One region of the Sphingobacterium sp. SYP-B4668 genome, then DNA from elsewhere that is predicted to be linked to it. Evidence: riboswitches for the same ligand, from Rfam matches in the RefSeq annotation. Region 1 holds a riboswitch; each other region holds the start of a gene.
The links. A riboswitch is a leader RNA that binds a small molecule or an ion and turns the genes downstream of it on or off. The one in region 1 is predicted to bind S-adenosylmethionine.
Positions count from the first base shown of each region.

Region 2: linked by a shared signal. The riboswitch ahead of OQ289_RS08465 (5-oxoprolinase) and the one ahead of OQ289_RS06200 (O-acetylhomoserine aminocarboxypropyltransferase/cysteine synthase family protein) in region 1 are both predicted to bind S-adenosylmethionine.
Region 3: linked by a shared signal. The riboswitch ahead of OQ289_RS20590 (methylenetetrahydrofolate reductase) and the one ahead of OQ289_RS06200 (O-acetylhomoserine aminocarboxypropyltransferase/cysteine synthase family protein) in region 1 are both predicted to bind S-adenosylmethionine.

Region 1 is NZ_CP115483.1:1,427,473-1,434,463, reverse strand. It holds gene OQ289_RS06205 (chloride channel protein) at 364-1,632, shown strand; SAM riboswitch class I at 1,842-1,956, shown strand; gene OQ289_RS06200 (O-acetylhomoserine aminocarboxypropyltransferase/cysteine synthase family protein) at 2,210-3,517, shown strand; gene OQ289_RS06195 (homoserine O-acetyltransferase family protein) at 3,554-4,609, shown strand; gene OQ289_RS06190 (homoserine dehydrogenase) at 4,631-5,812, shown strand; gene OQ289_RS06185 (sigma-54-dependent transcriptional regulator) at 6,315-6,991, opposite strand, start outside.
Region 2 is NZ_CP115483.1:2,011,944-2,018,934, reverse strand. It holds gene OQ289_RS08475 (glycoside hydrolase family 15 protein) at 1-1,519, opposite strand, end outside; gene OQ289_RS08470 (bifunctional alpha,alpha-trehalose-phosphate synthase (UDP-forming)/trehalose-phosphatase) at 1,512-3,707, opposite strand; SAM-I-IV-variant riboswitch at 3,894-3,989, shown strand; gene OQ289_RS08465 (5-oxoprolinase) at 4,054-4,317, shown strand; gene OQ289_RS08460 (DUF2891 domain-containing protein) at 4,361-5,299, opposite strand; gene OQ289_RS08455 (aldo/keto reductase) at 5,568-6,551, shown strand; gene OQ289_RS08450 (DUF937 domain-containing protein) at 6,901-6,991, shown strand, end outside.
Region 3 is NZ_CP115483.1:5,047,521-5,054,511, forward strand. It holds gene OQ289_RS20575 (carbonic anhydrase) at 1-53, shown strand, start outside; gene OQ289_RS20580 (hypothetical protein) at 166-1,434, opposite strand; gene OQ289_RS20585 (glutamine--tRNA ligase/YqeY domain fusion protein) at 1,660-3,330, shown strand; gene OQ289_RS20590 (methylenetetrahydrofolate reductase) at 3,475-4,431, opposite strand; SAM riboswitch class I at 4,909-5,013, opposite strand; gene OQ289_RS20595 (hypothetical protein) at 5,080-5,922, opposite strand; gene rimM (ribosome maturation factor RimM) at 6,010-6,534, opposite strand; gene OQ289_RS20605 (30S ribosomal protein S16) at 6,604-6,991, opposite strand, start outside.

The sequences.
Region 1 (6,991 bases):
GGATAATATCTTATATATACTATATTTTAGCTTCGTAAGCGACATTGAGCACGATTATTTTACAAAATAGATGTACTTGAAGCTTTTTTAATTTTAAGTCTAGCACTGAAACCTCAAATTATACGATCTTTTCACCCTTCCTGTCTTTTTAGGATTTCCAGGCTAAAAGGTTATTTTGACTTGCATTAATCGTATCCAAAACACCTTTATTGGAACGGATTTTCAATGGGTTCAATCGCCTTAAATCTTTCAATAAGTGGTTCGAATTCTGTACCAGAGCAACATACAGAACAGAAGGATTTGTATATCGGCCAATTATCCAATACATTTGTATTCTCTCCAACTAAAGAATAGAACTCAAAAATGAGAACGAAAATTATAATATATAACTCGCTTAAACTAGTTGTAGCATCATTATTTATTGGTTTAATCTGCACCCTTCTTGCCGATTCATTAAAATATATCACCGAAAGCTATCAGCATAAAATATTTGTTGGGATAGGCAGTATTTCTTCCCTATTCTATATAATCCTACCTTCTATTGGCATCACTGTTATTTATTTCCTAAGGAAGTATGCTTTCAAAAAAAGGCAGAACAAAGGTATAAAAGAAATCTACACCACCTTAGAAACTCGAAAAGACCATCTGCCCATCTTTAAAATTCCTTCCCATTACTTCAATGGCTTTTTAACCGTAATATTTGGTGGATCAACGGGAATAGAGGTGTCTACCGTAGTAGCCACTGCTACCGTCGGAAATATCGTCTATAAAAAGGGGAAAATAGCCTTTGCTTATAAAAATGAACTAATTTGCGCAGGTGTGGCGGCTGGAGTCGCCACGTTGTTTGGCAGCCCTATTGCAGGTTGGTTGTTTGCCATTGAGGTGATTGCTCGCCGAGTCAGCAGACCTATATTAATCAGCTGCACGAGTTCGGTACTAATGGCCACCCTTTTTGGATATTTTATAGCGGGTCAAAAACTATTACCTTTCACCGTTCAAACCTGGCATTGGACTGCTTTACCTTATGTGATAGGTCTCAGTCTATTGGCCGCAATATTGGCTTTATACTTCACCAAAATTGTTATCCATATCAAAAAAGTATTTAATGGTATCGAGAACAATTTTATCCGGGTAAATCTTGGAGCTTTATCTTTGGGCCTTATGATTTTTGCTTTTCCGTATTTGTATGGAGATAGCTATCACGGCTTACAACAAGTAATTGAACAGGGGCTAAAAGAGACCCTATCCATTCCTTTTGGTATTACACTTTTATTATTGGTCATTCTAAAACCCTTGGCAGCCTCACTTACATTGGGCGCAGGAGGAGATGGAGGTGTATTCGCCCCTAGTATAGTCGCAGGAGCCTTTCTTGGCATTTTATTCGCACTAGTGTGCAATGCTTATTTGGGCACCGAGCTGATCGTACTCAACTTTGCGCTCTTTGGAGCCGCAGCAACACTGTCAGCAGCCATACATGCGCCATTGACATCAATTTTTCTCATCTGCAGTATCGCGCCAGGAGGATATATCTTATTCATACCATTGGCCATCGTCAGTATAATCGCTAAATACTTGGTCAAATGGATGTACCCTTATAACGTATACACCTATAAAGAACCTAAATTGGTCTAAGCTGCGGCAAACACTTTTCCGCACTACACACCTTTCCAAAGACTAACAGACCGCTCTAATACGACTTTAAGGATTGATATAAAGCTTAGTTATAGGTTTTTGGGATATTTTTTTACCTTATTTATTTGCGAAACTAAAAATCAAAAGATATATTTGTAAGGTCTTCGAGAAAGACACCTAATCACAACCTCTCTTTATCGTAGGGTTTTGATTTATAAAGAAGTGGCGAGAGACTGGCTCAATGACCCACTGGCAACCTTCAAAAAAAGTTTGAAAAGGTGCCAAATCCTGTCCAAAGCGATGTTGCTTTGGAGAATATAAATAAAAAAAGCTATGATCATTACAATTACATTTAACAAGTACACATCAACAAGAATATCCGCTAAGCAGGATACCAAAAATGCATCATTGCGTTCCGTGGAGCCCCACACCCGAATGCGAATGTCTGCTATGATGTGCTGTTAAGGAAATACCCTTATCACCCCCATTATAGTACTATGCCTTGCTCCCTATAAGAAGGAGTATCGAACATATCCATTTATCAACAACAAATTAATAAAACTTAAAGCTAGAGAACATGTCAGAAAATACAAACCTCAAATTCGAAACCTTACAAGTACATGCAGGTCAAGTCGTAGATCCGACTACAGGAGCCCGTGCGGTGCCTATCTATCAAACTACTTCATATGTATTTGAAAATGCAGAACACGGCGCTAACCTATTCGCACTTAAACAGTTTGGAAATATCTACACACGAATCATGAATCCCACCACTGATGTGTTTGAAAAACGAATCGCAGCATTGGAAGGTGGTGTAGCTGCAGTAGCAGTGGCGTCTGGTCAAGCTGCCCAGTTCATAGCGCTCAACAATATCATAGATGCTGGCGAAAATTTCGTTGCAGGTTCGAATCTATACGGAGGCACATATAATCAGTTCAAGGTTTCATTTAAAAGGTTAGGCATTGAAGCTAGATTTGCGAAAGACGGCGAACCGGAAAACATAGAAGCATTAATTGACGACAAGACCAAGGCCATCTATATTGAAACAATCGGAAATCCAAGTTACAATATTCCAGATTTTGAAAAAATAGCTGCAATTGCAAATAAATATGACCTTCCGCTTATCGTGGACAACACTTTCGGCGCTGGGGGCTATCTATTCAAGCCATTGGAACATGGTGCACACGTAGTTGTAGAATCTGCCACCAAATGGATCGGTGGTCACGGTACAAGCATTGGTGGAGTCATAATAGATGGTGGAAATTACAACTGGGGAAATGGAAAATTCAAACAATTTACTGAACCATCAGAAGGTTACCATGGATTGGTATTTGCCGATGTCTTTGGCGAAGGTGGCCCTTTTGGCAACATTCAATTCGCCATCAGAGCCCGCGTTGAAGGACTTAGAGACTTCGGTCCAGCATTATCTCCATTCAACTCTTTCCTCCTTCTACAAGGCCTTGAAACTTTGTCTTTGAGAGTACAACGCCATGTTGACAATGCCTTGGAGATTGCACAATGGTTGGAAGGTCATCCACAAGTAGAAAAAGTAAGCTACCCAGGCCTGAAAAGCTCGCCACATTTTACAAATGCCCAAAAATACCTGAGAAACGGATTTGGAGCAGTACTTTCATTTACTATTAAAGGAGACCCCAACAAAGCAAATGACTTTATTGACAGCTTGTCCTTGATTAGCCATCTTGCCAATGTTGGAGATACCAAATCATTAATCATACATCCATCTGCTACAACACATCAACAATTGAGTGAAGACGCACAGCGCGCCGCAGGAGTCTACCCTGGCTCATTAAGACTGGCTGTAGGAATCGAACATATTGACGACATCAAAGCTGATTTGCAACAAGCTTTCGAAAAAATAAAATAAGCAAAAGTCAGTGCTGACGAGTACAACATTACATCCATGAGTATTAAGACATATAAGCATAATGAACCATTTGTATTTGAAAATGGCAAACAGGTCACTGGCTTGGAGATTGCCTATCATACTTATGGACAGCTGAATGAAACAAAAGACAATGTAGTGTGGGTATGTCATGCACTGACCGCTAGTTCGGATGTACTGGATTGGTGGAGTGGGCTTTTTGGTGAAGACGATTTTTTCAACCCCAAAGACCACTTCATCATATGCGCCAATGTCATTGGCTCTCATTATGGGTCCACCAATCCACTTTCTATAAATGAAGCCACGAGACACCCATATTATCTTGCTTTCCCTCAATTTACTATACGGGATATTATAAAAGGCAACCAACTATTAGCCAACTACCTAGGCATAAAAAAAATTGACGTGCTCATTGGTGGGTCCTTGGGAGGACAGCAGGCGCTTGAATGGGCAGTTTCAGGCTTAATGAGTATAAAGCGCTTGATTGCCATCGCGACCAATGCTGCACACTCCCCCTGGGGTATCGCATTTAACGAAAGTCAAAGATTAGCCATCACAGCCGATAGGACATTTCATGCAAACCAACCTACTGGTGGCGCAAAGGGATTAAAAGCGGCACGCAGTATGGCTTTACTTTCATATAGGTCCTACACCACTTATGGTGCAACACAACTTGAATCAGACACCGAAAAAACAGACCACTATCGATCGTCTTCCTACCAAAGCTATCAAGGCGAAAAACTTGTCAATCGCTTCAATGCTTATAGCTATTGGTACCTATCCAAGGCAATGGATAGCCACCATCTGGGAAGAGGCCGTCGTTCATTGGAACACGCCTTACGCCAAATAGAGAGCAATACGCTTATCATAGGTATCACGACGGATATATTATTCCCACCTGAGGAATCCAAATTCATTGCGAAACACATTCCAAACGCAGTGTACTATGAACTGGAATCCTTTTATGGACATGATGGTTTTTTAGTAGAAACCGCGAATCTGACCCAAGTCATTGCAAATTTTTTAAATAACAATAGGGCAGAAATTAAATCAACAGAATTAACTACAGCATAAATTAAAGTCAGCAACAATCAAATGAGTAAAAAGTTAACCTTGGGCATGTTTGGATTTGGAGTCGTTGGACAGGGCCTATATGACATCATAAAAACAAAAAATCTAAATTTAGAAATTAAGAAGTTTGTCATCAAAAATGCCGACAAGAAGCGGTCGTTACCAGCTGAATTATTCACCACAGACCCTAGCGCCATCCTTAATGATCCCGAGATAAATACAGTTGTAGAATTGATCGATGATGCAGAAGCTGCCTATAACATTACTGTAACTGCGCTTAGAGCTGGGAAAAACGTCGTATCTGCAAATAAGAAAATGATTGCGACCCATCTCGAAGAACTTACAGAAATTCAACAGGAGACAGGTGCAAGTCTTTTATATGAAGGGGCTGTATGTGGTAGTATTCCCATCATTAGAAATCTAGAAGAGTATTATGATAACGAACTCCTGCATTCGGTAAGCGGAATTTTCAATGGTTCGTCAAATTACATCTTGTCTAAGATTTTTAATGAAAATCAGAGTTATGACCAAGCATTAAAAAAAGCCCAAGAATTGGGGTTTGCAGAAACTGACCCCACATTGGATGTCGGTGGGTATGACCCAAAATTCAAATTAGCTATTGTTGCCTCACATGCCTACGGACTATATATCAAACCTGACAGTATATTCAATGTCGGAATTGATAGATTAGGACCACAGGATATACGTTTTGCAAGAGAAAAAGGATATAAAATCAAATTAATCCCGTTGGCTAAAGAGATTGACAATTCGAAAGTTGTTTTATATGTACTCCCAAAATTTGTCAGTAAAGAGAATATACTTTACAACGTTGAAAATGAAAACAACGGCGTATTGGTCAAAGCAGCCTTTGCGGATGAACAATTCTTTTTTGGTAAAGGCGCAGGTGGCCACCCTACCGGATCTGCCGTACTCTCCGATATCACCGCCTTACGCTACGGCTATCGCTATGAATACAAAAAACACTTGGACGCACAACAATTAACATATTCTACTGACTATGAGCTTCAGGTATATCTTAGATATGAAGATGATACGCTAATTGAAAAATTACAATTTACAAGTATCAGTGAGCGTTATTTTGCGAATGATTTCAAATATATAATAGGAAAAATCAATCTTCAACATATTATTGAAAACCAAGCTGACATCAAGCAGAGTGGAGTATTTATTGCAGAAATTGAATAACAGGTAAATCAACCATAACCAACCTGCTGCAACTCGCAGCTCCAAACCAAAGCGTTGTACTTGTACTTACAAGGCAACGCTTTTTTCTTCATATATTCCATCCACACAGTTGCTACCCATCCGTAAAAATAACATGCTAGAAAAAAAATAATGTCATAAGATAGTTCGTTAAAGAAAATAACCTATTTTACGTATCAATATTTTTACACATAAATTTTGTATATTCATTTAATATTCGTAAATTAACGAGTCAACAAATTTATTGTCATATGAGAGCATGGTTTTTAATTTTAATGATGGGAGTTGCAAATCTCGGATTTGCACAGAATGAAAGGGATTTACAAGATCATTCCACCACGGCATATCTGATTATCGGATTGATCCTAATAGCAATCGTTGTATTAACACTTTACAACAAACAGAAACGAAAATTCAACGATTGATAATTGTATACATTCAATCATTAAATAACAAAGGGGACGATTATTCGTCCCCTTTTTCATTAATCTCTTTTAAGACCAAACTTCTCGATCTTGCTATATAAATGACTTCTTTGTATGCCGATATCATCCGCAGTTTTGGATACGTTCCAATTGTTTTTATCTAATTTATAGTTGATAAATTCCTTCTCCGCGTGATCTTTATAATCCTGAAAGGAATCGAATTTCTCAAATGTTAAAGCAGCAGATTCACTTTTGACTTCTCCATTAGTATGTACCTCAGCACTAGTCCCATTTCGCGGCTGTATAATAGAAGGGTTGGCATAGGCCAATACGTCCTTATCCGTAATGGATTTGTCACTCAAAATAATCAGTCGCTCAACCATATTCCGTAGTTCCCTGATATTACCCGTCCAAGGCAACGACTGTAAAGCATCCATTGCTTCTGTCGTAATCTTCTTCGCAGGCATATTGTATTCTCCACAGATTTCCTCACAAAAACTAGTCGCGATTGTCGGGATATCGTCTATGCGTTGGGACAAAGAAGGTACATGGATTAAGATAACACTCAAGCGATGGTAAAGGTCCATTCTGAAATTACCCTGATCAATCTCTTTTAATAGATCTTTATTTGTAGCGGCAATTACCCTGACATTTACCTCTATCTCTTTCTCCCCCCCCACTCTTGTAATCTTATGTTCCTGCAGGGCACGCAGCACCTTTGCCTGCGCCGAGAGAC
Region 2 (6,991 bases), 580 kb from region 1:
GGAGATAGCGGTAAAATAATCCCTCATCTGTTTTCAACTCTCGCTCCAAACCTTCTAAGTGCTTCCTAGCGCGCTCACTACCCGGGTGAAGATAATGCATCATAATCAATTGTAGTGTGCTCGCATCCAGATTATCACTTCCACGCGCACTCGTATACACCATCCGCTCCTCATCGTAGCAGCTCTCGATATATTCTGCCGCTTGGGCCATCAATTTTTGTGCACGTGTCATGATATCCTGATCACCAATCTGCTTCGCAATCTTCAATGCAGCGGCACTACCTGCCCATTGAAACAGGTTACTATAACAGTGATGATTCTCAAAATTGCGAAACTCCCATATGCCTGCATCCTTTTCATCTATCGTCTTCTCGATACGTTGCAAAAAATAGTCAAGCCAATAGCTCACCCCCGCACGTTCCTTATAAGTAAATCGGTGATCGGTAAAAAGAGGCAATAAAGCTATGATAGCCTGCCCATACACATCGTTCTGCACGTGCTCGTAAGCTTGATTGCCTATCCTCACAGGTTGGTTACCCTGGTAGCCCGTCAAATGATCCAGTATGGTCTCCTTCAGATCCCTGTTGCCCATGATACCATACAAGGGCTGTAACCTGCCGATATCCGACTGCGTGATTCCTGTGATATAAGAAGCATATTTTTCCATCTCTTCAAAATGCCCAACATGCTCAAGCGCATTCAACACATAATAGCTGTCTCTCAACCAGCAATATCGGTAGTCCCAATTACGCCCCGCCCCTGGATGCTCTGGCAAACTCGTCGTGCTAGATGCAATAATAGCTCCCGTATCTTCATATTGATGTATTTTGAGTGCCAAGGCTGAACGAATCACCTCTTTTTGATAAAAGTGGGGGATAGAAGCCTTTTTAATCCAATTACGCCAATACCGCTTTGTACTATGGTAAAAATCCTCAACAGTCTTAACCAGAGGAGCCTCTAAGGCACTGCCATAAGTCAAAACAAGATATTTCGTTTCATTCAAGGGTAACGGAAAATCTGAGAAGAAATGACTTACGGGCACATTCGTGGTCAATCTAATTTTTTCATTCTCATTTGTAAATTCGACGTGGTTACTACCCCGTTGCTTTTCAAACTCCCCTTTACCATAGTCATATGTCAAGCTACAGTTGATTTTTATTCTAGGTCGTCCAGAAATAACCTCCACTTTACGAATCAACATCAAAGGCTTATAATATCGTCCAAACTGCTCAAAGCGAGGTGCAAAATCTGTAATCTGATAGCTCCCCTCGTCTGAAGTAATCACCGTCTGCAAAATATTAGTGTTCTCCAAATAACTTTGGGCACTTTCATAAGTTCCTTCGGCTGGAAGTATCGAAAACTCCCCCCCTTTTTTAACATCCAAGAGTCTTCCCAATATGAATGAATCCTCAAACGATGGCCAACACAGCCAGTCGATATTCGTATCTTTATTAATATGTGCAATGAACGAACAATTGCCCACTATTCCCGTATTGTAAACATGCCTATCCTTAATCATGAGCGCTCCCTTTACAAGTTAACATATCCTTCAATAATTGCATTACCTCCCCTTGCCCCTCGATATAGTAACGAGCAGAAGAAGGTTTATTCCCCACTTTGATCGTAAAAGATTGCTCCGGTAAAGACTGAAACATATCTTCATCTGTCTTATCATCCCCCATAGCAAGGACAAATTGAGGATTATAATCTTTCCATATTTCCAATGCAGCTCTCCCCTTATTCACCTCCGAGTTCTTGACTTCAATCACATCATCCCCGTCCAGCAATTGTACACCATATGTAGGAACGATATACCGTAGCCTATCCATTAACTCCTGCGCCCGCAATCGGCCCAAGCCCGCTTGTACTTTTCGATAGTGCCAAGCCAAGGAATAATTTTTCTCCTCTACGAATGCGCCTGGTGTACGATCGGCATACTTTTCCATTACATCTTTGATGACCTCTTTCCAAGGTGTAGAAAGCCCCTTCTTTGCTTTCCACTCACCATTTGGATAATTGGACCAAGCACCATGTTCACCAACCATTGTCATCTCCATTCCCAAAAACCACGATTCCAACGTTTGGTGCTTACGTCCACTGATAATGACCACTAGATTTTTGTCGTCATTATTCAATTCGTTCAGCACCTCGTAAAGCTCCATGGTAGGCGTCGCCTTCTCCGCATCCTTGTTAAACCCCACCAATGTACCATCATAATCCAGTAATATAAGTCGGCGAGAAGCAGCTCCATATTCCCTACACATCTCCTCCTTCACCCGATCACCCACCTTACGGGCCAATTCATGATGCTGGAGCTCTTTGATTTCGCGCAGGCGTTCCATAAATTGACGTACCCAATGATGAATATTGAATTTGCGGATATTCGCAAGCATAGGCATCATACGTTCGGTCTGTTCAGCTACAGGCATCTCCAGTGCCTCACGCAGACTCGCCGCTACTCCAGCGGCGTCATTGGGATTGACAATCAAGGCCTCCGTCAACTCCCGAGCAGCCCCCGCCATCTCGCTAAGCACAAGCACCCCTCTTCCTTCCGGATGACTAGCAATATATTCTTTACACACCAGATTCATTCCATCCCGTATAGGAGTTACCAAGCACACATCAGCCGAGACATATAGCGCCGAAAGCTCTTCCAACGGATAAGAACTGTAGAAATAAGCAATTGGCGTCCAATCTTGTTTGCCATATTTGGCATTCACACGTCCTACCGAACGATCCACTTCATCTTTCAACATCTTATACTGTTGAACTTGATCCCGAGACGGCACCACCAACATATAATACACGATTTTTCGCTCATAATCGGGATACTCCAGTAGTAGATTTTCAAAGGCATGGATTCGTTCCAAAATACCCTTACTATAGTCCAACCGATCCACAGAAAGGATAATCTTCCGATCCTTCAAATCCTCTTTAATCCCCAATGCACGACTTCTTACCTCATTTGTCTGAGAGAGGCCCTCAAATTTCAAATTATCGATTCCCATCGGATAGGCCTCCACAAAAACTGTACGCCCACCATGTTGCAAACTATTTTCTTTGTTTTTGGTACCCAATATATGTGAGCAAGCATCTATGAAATATTGGGCATCATTAAACGTGTGAAAGCCGACAAGGTCAGCCCCAAGCAATCCATTCAGCAGTTGATTGCGCCACGGAATAAGCCTAAATATTTCATGCGATGGAAAAGGTATATGCTGAAAATAAGCGATAGAGATATCATGTTTAAAGGCCCTTACTAAACTAGGCAGCAGCATCAACTGGTAATCGTGTATCCAAATCTCGTCTTCATCCGCTACCTGCTCTTTAATCAACGTTGAAAATTTAACGTTCACCCGATAGTACGTTTCCCAATTTGCTTCGTCATACACAGCATAGCTAGGCTTATAATGACAGATAGGCCAGATTACTTCGTTCGAAAATCCTTCATAGAAGCCTTCCAATTCTTCCTGGTCCAAAAATACCGGAATCAAGTTCAGTTCTTTCAATTTCATCCGAATCTCCGATTCTTCCTCTTCATTCTCAGGTACTATACCTGGCCAACCTATCCATACATTACCGCCGGTATTATAAATAGACCCCAGTCCGGTTGCAAGTCCACCTTCACTAGGAAGAATATTCAAACCCTGTTCGGTCCGTTCTATTTTTATAGGAAGTCTATTCGAAACAATTATTGTTTTACTCATTTTTAATACGTTGTATTTGACCTCAGATCAGATCCTGAGGATTTATTTAGGTGAGATGCTTTCAATAAGCGAGTTAGGTAATTAACAATTAAAGGCCTATTTTGTTTTAAAAACCTCGAATTTGCTTTAAAATCCTACAATTTTAACCGTCAGATTTGCATATAAAAAATAAATACTATAACTTTGGTAGAGTATTCAGAATTGTCTATTGACAATACCAACCGAGTGGAGTCACCACGGTGGTAAATATAATACGGGTGTTCACCAAAATAAACGTACTACACGAGTTATTTATCAAACCCAACTTCTGAATACAATTTATGTTAAACTTTTAATTTTAAATTGTATGTCAACAGCAGTCGAACTTTACCAAGATTTTTTGGAGTTATTCCAAAAATACAGCGTCGATCAACTTATCGAAGTCAACAATCAGGACATCAGACATCGGGATTGGATCAGTTCTAGGGGTGCGTTTCGGAGCGCACTGCTCCATACGCTGTCAGCCAGAGGGCTCGACCTTTCAAAAATTATAGTTCGGGAAGATGGTTTTACATCCGTCAAGATTACCCAGCTGCGACTGGAAGACAATATTGTCGTGCCTATAAATTGAAAAAGCCAGGAGGGAATTCCTGGCTTTCATTATAATCATGTCCCTACTGATGGAACAGGGCATACAATGCAAACGTTCCTAACCAATGGCTTCCCATGTAATCATCATTCGAAATATTCGGAAGCGAATAAGCAAGATGCTTATGTCCTACCTGTTTGAGATGCTTCAATTCAGGTAGGGCGTGTGCTATGCCACTTAGACAGGTAGACCTACTAAAGTTCAATCCATCCAAATGCACCAGCTTACCATCAGTACGGTCTTTAACGATTGCTGGTTCCAATTCAAAATCAGCATGGAACAAAGCAGGCATAAATTCCTTTAACCATTTCTTATATTCTTCCTGTGGTAATATTTTACTCATCACCAAAGCCTCTTCCAAACAAGGAGAAAGAAAATCAGATCCACTAGGTTCATAAGCAATATCACAGTCACGATCCGCCGTATACAATCTACGTGCATGCGTTATCAACACTTTTTCAAATGCCATATGCTTCACTGTCCGAGCATAGTCCAACGACAATGAAAACCCAAAGGCCGAATTATCATGCTGTCCCGAGCGGATAGGATACACCAACTTTGGCAGGTACTCTTCATAGCGGATCACCAGTACGTCTACAAGAGGCTGCAGCGCGGCGGCCCATAATTGGGCATCCGGATCATCCCAAGTCACCAATTCCTCTTGAAGCTTAAACAACCATGCCCATCCATAAGTACGCTCAAACCCCAGATTGTTCTTATCTTGAAAAAAGGCTAATTCAATTTTTGCATTAGCTGTCGTAATATGCTGTTTTAGCAAATCCCTTATCTCCCCATCCTCATCCAATTCAGGGAAAGTCTTTAATATCCGAACAATAGACCAGTAACCATGTACCGACGAATGCCAATCAAAGCATCCGTAAAAAATGGGGCGCAATTGCTTTGGTGTCTTCAAATCTTGCTCACTACCAATTACTTGACCTAATTTATTGGGATATTCCGTCATCAAGCAATGCAAGGTAAATCCAAAATACGCTTTGCCTCTTTTATATCGAGTGCAATAGTAGCATCTGCTGAAGACTCAGTCTGTGGAGTATTTGACTGACAGGACATTACAAAAGACAACAGGGGGATTGCAAAAAATAATCTTTTTATCATATCTAGATCATAGTTTGGCTAAAGATAGTCAAAATAAGCTCATATTGAAGATCTCCATTTTTAATTTGTATAAAGTACTCGTAAATTTAGGGGTCAGCAAAAAAAACAAATGTATTATGAGATATAGAAAAATTGGGAACAGTGACCTTGAATTATCAACCATTGCCTTTGGAGCTTGGGCTGCTGGAGGATGGATGTGGGGAAGCACCGACCGTAATGAGGCCCTGAAAGCTATTCAGGCTGGACTTGAAGAAGGAATGACATCCATTGACACCGCTCCTATATACGGGCAAGGGACAAGTGAAGAGATTGTTGGCGAAGCCATAAAAGGACGGTCACGGGATAAAATCCAAATCCTCACCAAATTCGGCATGCGTTGGGATACCGACAAAGGCGACCTAGTTGGGCCTAGTAAAAACAATCACGGACAAGACATCACCATCTACAAGTATGCCGGAAAAGACAGTGTAATCTATGAATGCGAACAATCCCTAAAAAGGTTGGGTACAGACTATATTGATCTATACCAAATCCATTGGAATGATAAGACCACTCCCATTGAAGAAACTTTCGAAGCCGTAGCCAAACTTATTGAACAAGGAAAAATACGATATGCCGGTGTGTGTAATTATGATAAAGAGCAATTAGCCAAGGCCGCTTCTGTCTGCCCTATTATTTCCGACCAAGTCCCCTACTCAATGGTCAATAGAGGCATTGAAGAGCAGACTGTTCCTTACTGTATCGAGCATCAATTAGGCATACTTGCCTATAGTCCCATGGAAAGAGGATTACTAACTGGCAAAATGAAACCTGGGCAGCAATTTGGAGCTGGAGATCACAGAGCCAATCATCCTTTCTTTACCGATGACAGCATTACCAAAACAAATAACTTCCTCAAAAACATCGAACCTATTGCAGATAGATATGATGTAACGTTGGGTCAATTGGTACTCGCTTGGACAGTCGCACAACCAGGTATCACGATCGCATTAGCAGGTGCACGCAATGCCTCCCAGACCATCAGCAATGCCAGAGCTGGAGACTTGGAACTCACACATGAGGATATCAACAATATGACCAGCCTACTCAACAAAATGTAGCAACTTCTTATCTTGTTAACAAGTTGTCTTGCGCCATATTTTCTCTAATCGAACAGTATAGATTACTAAGTAAGCGACAACTTGTTAACTGGATAATCATCTCTCGATGATTTTACACCCTATAAGGGAACGAAGGCCACCCCACTCCATCATTATTGCGCCACACCTCTATTCCGTGAAAAGTGTCCATCAGAATCCCATATTCATAGTTTGAATAATCTTTTTATTACCTCCCAAAAAACAAAGTATATAGACATTTGTTTACCATATTCAAGGATAACGCATAAATCTCTGGAATAGATTTTGACTAGAATCAGTATACTAAAAATAACACTATACAATTATGGGAATGATTGATTTAATCACTGGCGGTATTGGCACCAAGGTCATTACAGCTTTGGCTGGCAAGCTCGGAATCAGTGAAAGCAAGGCCAAATGGA
Region 3 (6,991 bases), 1.8 Mb from region 1:
AAACGACCTTCACTAATAATGAAGCCCTCGGAAAAGTATTTGCTTTTTCTTAATACAAGAGAGGGGATCCAAATGGATCCCCTTTTTTTTTGTAAATGTTCGTACTCAATGGACATCCAGAACCTTTAGGTCTGTTGGTGATGCAAAGGAGTCATTGAAATTTTATTATCGAACTATTTTGCCCTCTGCGTTTACGCGAACAACAAAAGGATTGCAATATCTATCCACAATAACGGCAAACTGATACTTGGAAATATATTGTTCCAACTCGAAAGTCCCTTCGAATCTCAATTTTTTGACCCACTCCTGTTCAATTTGCTTATCCAATTCATCCCCACGCTGACTCACATATTTAATCAAGCTTAGCGCATCCTTCCATTTGAGATAATCCCCAGTATTGTCCAAAAACCAAATCTGACTGCGCGAATAGAGCTGATTGAAGACCGGCTTGACATTTTCAAAACTGATTCGATCATCCTTATGAAAGAGATACTTCCCATCCGAAAGAGGCTCCTGCCATAAACTGGTCAATCCAAATTTCTGGATACCCAGTGCAAACGGGTCGTCTACTGGTATATCTTGATAAGGAATCAATTTTGCACCATACTGCAGAAGTTCGTCTTGCGCCTTTCGGACATCTATTTTATCAGCAGAAGTCTTAAAGAATGCACAGTACCCTCCAATGGCACCCAGCGCCTGCCCAATATTACTCCTCAAGGGCACATACTCCGTTTCATTGCCTAACGATATGATTAAATGTCGCATGTTAAAGTAATTATCCTTATAACCAGATAGAAAAGTATCCATCGCAAAAGCCATTACTCGATTGGGACCTATCCCACTAGCCATCCATAGCCGTTGCTCCGCTGTCGTATACTGCTCGATGGGCTTTACTTCTGTCGTTGCGGAGGGTTTGAACCCAATCAGTTGACTCAATTCTTCGGTATTCGAGAAGTCTAGAAGCACAGCCACCTCGTACTTTTGCTTATTAGCAAGCGTGACCTGCCATCGATTTCCGCCATTCTTTAGCCCTATTATCTTTTGCCCCTTTTGTACACTTAAATTAGGTTCTTGTGCCATCAATCTATCTACAGCATTTTTCATGAGCTGAGGATTCATATCTACTCGAATAGATTTGACAGTGGAATCGCTGGGAGTCATTGCCGGATGAGAAGCCAATAGCAAAGTTCGCCAAATGCCCGCATCCAGATTATCGTTCGTCCGAACTGCGGTTCGTACCTCTGTCACAGCAGGGACAAGCTTTTCGCTATCAACTACCCACAGGGTGGGCACCCCCGACTTGGCACTCTGAATAGCCGCGGAAAAGGCCTCGATATCATGTCCATACACGATGAGTGTTGGCTTTTTCGGTTTATGTGCCTTGACAAGCAAGGGAAAGAGTACTATAATCAATAACAAATAGCGATTTTTCATCGGAGTATAATGTGTTTGAATAATGCTTGTAAGCTCCATTGACATCCTGAGCTCATTACGCTCGGTTTACATGCAAGTGATATACTAATGATAGTCGTATCAGGTGACACATGCCAACCAAACGTGTTAAAGATATAAATAAATGGGTAAAACCAATCGAGGAAAGCTATGATTAGCTGCCGAATGTACTGCAAAAATATCAGGGTTAATAATTAACTTTGCAATATGGAAAATGAAGAGAAATCATTAAATTTTATCGAAGAAATCGTTGAGCAGGATCTCCGTACGGAGAAGCACGATGGACGTGTACTGACACGTTTCCCTCCTGAGCCTAATGGTTACCTTCATATTGGACATGCCAAATCTATATGCCTTAACTTTGGATTGGCAAAGAAATATAAAGGTAAGACCAACCTCAGATTTGACGATACGAACCCTGTGACAGAGGACACAGAGTATGTAGAAAGCATCAAAAAAGACATCAAATGGTTAGGCTTCGAATGGGCCGAAGAACTATATACATCCGATTACTTCCAGCAACTTTACGATTTTGCGGTTGACTTAATCAAAAAAGGCCTAGCCTATGTGGACGATAGCACCGCTGAAGAAATTGCAGCTGCTAAGGGAACCCCGACAGAACCGGGAACCCCTACACCATACCGAGACCGTTCGATAGATGAAAATATACGTCTATTCGAAGAAATGCGTTTAGGGAAGTACCAAGAAGGAGAAAAGGTGCTGCGGGCCAAAATAGATTTGTCCAGTCCAAACATGCATATGCGAGATCCATTATTGTATCGCATTAAATATGCCAACCATCACCGCACAGGAAATGCTTGGCCTATCTATCCGATGTATGACTTTGCACATGGACAAAGTGATGCTATCGAGAAGATTACACACTCGATTTGTACACTGGAATTCATCCCACATCGTCCACTATACGATTGGTGTATAGAGAAGTTAGAAATATTTCCGTCAAAACAGTATGAATTTGCGAGGCTTAATCTGAATTATACAGTGATGAGCAAGCGTAAACTACTACAATTGGTCAATGAGCATCATGTCGAAAGTTGGGATGATCCGCGGATGCCCACAATAAGTGGTTTGCGCCGTCGAGGGTATACCCCCGCGAGTATAGTAGACTTTTGCGATAGGATTGGTGTAGCTAAACGGGAGAATATCATTGATATGGGATTATTGGAATTCTGCATACGGGAAGACCTCAATAAAACTGCTTGGCGTAGGATGGCCGTATTGGATCCTATAAAAATGATTATCACCAATTATCCCGATGGTCAGATAGAAGAATTGGAGGGCGAAAACAATCCAGAAGTAGAAGGGGGCGAGGGTTCTCGCAAGATTCCATTCAGCAAAGAGCTTTGGATAGAACGCGATGATTTTATGGAAGAGCCTCCTAAAAAATTCTTTAGACTTGGCCCTGGACTATCCGTAAGATTAAAGAATGCCTATATTGTAGAATGCCACAATTTTGTAAAGGATGAAAATGGCAATGTGACCGAAATCCACTGTAATTATATCCCTAATTCGAAATCTGGAGAGGATACCAGTGGACTCAAGGTTAAGGGAACAATTCATTGGGTATCCGTACCACATGCTAAAAAAGCTGAAGTCCGCTTGTACGAGCGCTTGTTCAATGTCGAAAATCCAGCTGCGGAAGAGGATTTCAAATCGACCATCAACCCCGATAGTCTGAAAGTCATTTCCAATGCTTATTTGGAACCAGACTTGGCAACAGCTGAAGCAGGAAAGGGTTACCAATTTATACGATTGGGATACTTTACCTTAGATACCAAGTCTACTACAGAAAATCTCGTCTTTAATAGAACCGTGACGCTCAAGGACTCTTGGGCAAAGGAAGTCAAAAAAGGATAAAATTTTGTCAAAAGAAAAGCCTGTTGCAACAGGCTTTTCTTTTATTCTATTAATGACTTTCCCCTTGAATGAAGAACCCTGATCAGACCAGGCGATAGCAGCGCGAAGCGTTTGTAGGTTTATGAAGCAGCTGCCTCTTTTCCCTTAAAATAACTGTTCCACAATCTTCTTGGTGGGACCAGGATTACTCATGGTATAAAAATGCAATACTGGTGCTCCAAAGTCAATCAGCTCTTTACATTGTTGAACAAGCCATTCCTGACCAACTTGACGAACATCAGCATTGGTATGACAGTCAGCAATCGCATCGCTCAATTCTTCCGGAATATCCAAATGGAAAACGCGAGGTAATGTTACCAATTGTTTTTTGGATGTTATCGGTTTCAGTCCTGGGATAATGGGCACATGTATATCATGCTCCCGGCATTTCGTCACGAATTCTTTGTATTTTTCTACATTGAAAAACATCTGGGTCACGATAAACTCGGCTCCCATCTCCACTTTCTTTTTCAAGAATTTGAAGTCTGTATTGAAATTAGGACTTTCAAAATGTTTTTCAGGATAACCTGCCACGCCTATACAGAAGTCAGTTTTTTCTGAATTGACAATATCCTCATGCAGATATTTACCGGTATTCATATCCAAGACTTGTTCGAGCAAGTCTGTGGCATAGGTGTGTCCTCCATCTGTCGGGATAAAATCAGCATCTCCTCTACGAGCATCGCCACGAAGAACCAATACGTTGTCGATACCTAAGAAATTGAGATCTATCAATGCATTTTCAGTCTCCTCTTTGGTAAAACCTCCGCAGATTAAGTGTGGCACGGCATCCACTTTATACTTATTCATGATGGCTGCACATATGGCGACTGTACCTGGTCGTTTGCGATAAGCTACCCGTTCCAAAAGTCCACCTGCATGCTCTTTATACAAGTAATCTTCTCGATGGTAGGTCACATCTATAAAAGGCGGTTTGAATTCCATGAGTTCGTCCATTGTCTTATAGATACTCTGGATACTCTGCCCCTTCGCTGGCGGCAACAATTCGAAAGAAAAAAGCGTTTTCCCTTTGGCGTTTTTAATGTGATCGACGATTTTCATCTAATAATTTTTTCTTTATCTGTTGATGAGAGCTCGAGTAAATAATGATTGTCCTATTCGCAAACATTATTTACCTCTCGGTTTCATCTAATAATTTTTTCTTTATCTGTTGATGAGAGCTCGAGTAAATAATGATTGTCCTATTCGCAAACATTATTTACCTCTCGGTTTCATCTAATAATTTTTTCTTTATCTGTTGATGAGAGCTCGAGTAAATAATGATGTCCTATTCACCAACATTATTTATCTCTCGGTTTCATCTAATAATTTTTTCTTTAACAGTGACGCAGTTATAGACATTATTGTCTACCCTACTTATCTTTTCATATGGAGACAGCATTCTCATTCCTGCAGAGCGAGTTGCCTCATTGACCTATCAGACTGAAAAACAGCTATATGCACCACAAATAGTGATGACAATAATAAAAATTAACATATGAAAGCTCGGAGAGAAAGACACCAAGGAACAGTGTTTTCGGCTTATCTTTCCCGTTGATTGGCGGGGTAGAATGTAGCACCTTGTCTTCAGACAGGTTGCTAAGGCTTCATCGGGTCTATTCCCTCTGCCTTTCTCCATAAGCGGAGCTAATATCGATAATCAAAGCGACAACTCAAAATTAAATCGTCAAAACAAGATATTATGTTTCATCACTCCTGTTGTTCAATTGCATTTCGAAGATCTTTTAGATAATAGAATACCACCAAAAGACCAGACTTTTTGTATCGATTCACAGAGGTGCCCTTAAAGGTCTCATACATCATTTGATACGCTTGATGGGCATCCCCTTCATCATAAAAGATAGCTTTCCAAGTATCGGGTACCTCCTTCCAGTCGCGAAGGACTATTCCATTTTCCTGATACACAAGTGGTGTTGGGATACCATCCATCTTATATCCGTGATAGACACCAGAATTAAGTACATGTTGTACATAGGCACATACATAATCGAGGTTGTTCAACAGCCGATCTTTGATGGCTGCTTTGGACTCCTGCTCACTAGGCGCTATCCTCCATTGATTAAGCGCATAGGAAAATTTACTTTCGCTCTCAATTGGTGTAGTTTCATCCCGTACAAAATTAAAATACAGACGCTCATTGGCGGGTACTACTTGACTGTAAATCTCATCAAAGACAGCAAAAAATTGGATACAATCTTGCCCTTGTTTCTTCGTTTCCAAAACGAGCTCGGCACCCTTCTCATCTTTTAGTCTAATCTTACGACCGTCGATTTCATAGCTTCCATGTAATAAAATATCATCCAATCCGAGAACAAATGAATAATTGTCTTTTAACGATAGAAAAGATCGGTGATAAATCTCATGGTCACATGCCACATTACACCCTACCCTCTCCTTATTATGTTTACTATCGTTAAGATATTCATTTTCCTTATAAGCGCATGTCATCTGATAATTGCCCGGAGGTAGCCTTACCGATTCATTACATGAACTCAGGAGCAACGCCAATAAGAGGATTGATAGGTATTTCATTCAATTGGTCCGATAATAAAACGTACTTCGTTTACTCGTCGTAATATAAATAGAAAAAGCTGCCTTTACAAGAGCAGCTTTTTTCTATTATTCTTGATAGAGGTCTACCAATCCATCTGGGAGGTCTACTTCTATAATTTCCTCCTCGGGGTCTATCCCAAGAATGAGATCGTCATTCAACGGAAACATAAGTTCTTTGCCATTATAATCGACAGTCGCAACGAATTGCTGAGGTAAATCCTGCACTTCGGTAATTTCGCCCAACTCGCCATGCTTTTCATCTACCACCAAAAAACCGACAAGGTCCTTCATCCGAAAATCATCGGGGTCGCGCTCAGGCATTTTATCATTGGAAAGGTATACCTTCTTCCGTACCAACGGCTGAGCTTGATCGATATGATCCACATCTTCAAGATTAAGGTAAGCGGTACTATTGGTGTGGTACTTTATTTGATCGACAAAATAGGGCACCAGCTTTTTATTGACCTCGACAAAAAGCGTATCAAAATCTAAATCTTGATAATCCTCAAATTCAAAAAAGAGCTGTAGCTCGCCTTTCAATCCTCTTGTTTTGCTGATATAACCTATGTAAAAGCTCTGTTCTAAAGTCATGGTACAAATTTACAAAAAAGCCGGTCCTATACAGAACCGGCTTAAAAACTTTTTCTTGGTAATATAAAATTATCCTTCAGTTTCTTCAGTGCTATCAGCGCCTTCAGTAGCTTCTGGTGCTTCAACTTCTTCAGCAACTTCTTCTACTGCTGGAGTGTTTTTCGCAGCAATAGCCGCAGCTTTTTCAGCTTTTTTCTTTGCTTCAGCAGCTAAAGCAGCTTTTTTAGTTTCTTCTTTAGAAGATACTAAACCAACTTTTTTACCTTCGATTTGAGCAGTTTTGCTTTCTGACCATTTTGTGAATAGTTCTTCAGCTTTAGCTTCATCAAAAGCACCTTTTTTCACACCACCTTCTAAGTGTTTTTTGTACAATACACCTTTGTAAGAAAGGATAGCACGAGCAGTATCAGTAGGTTGTGCACCATTGTTGATCCATCCCAAAGCCTTTTCAAAATCC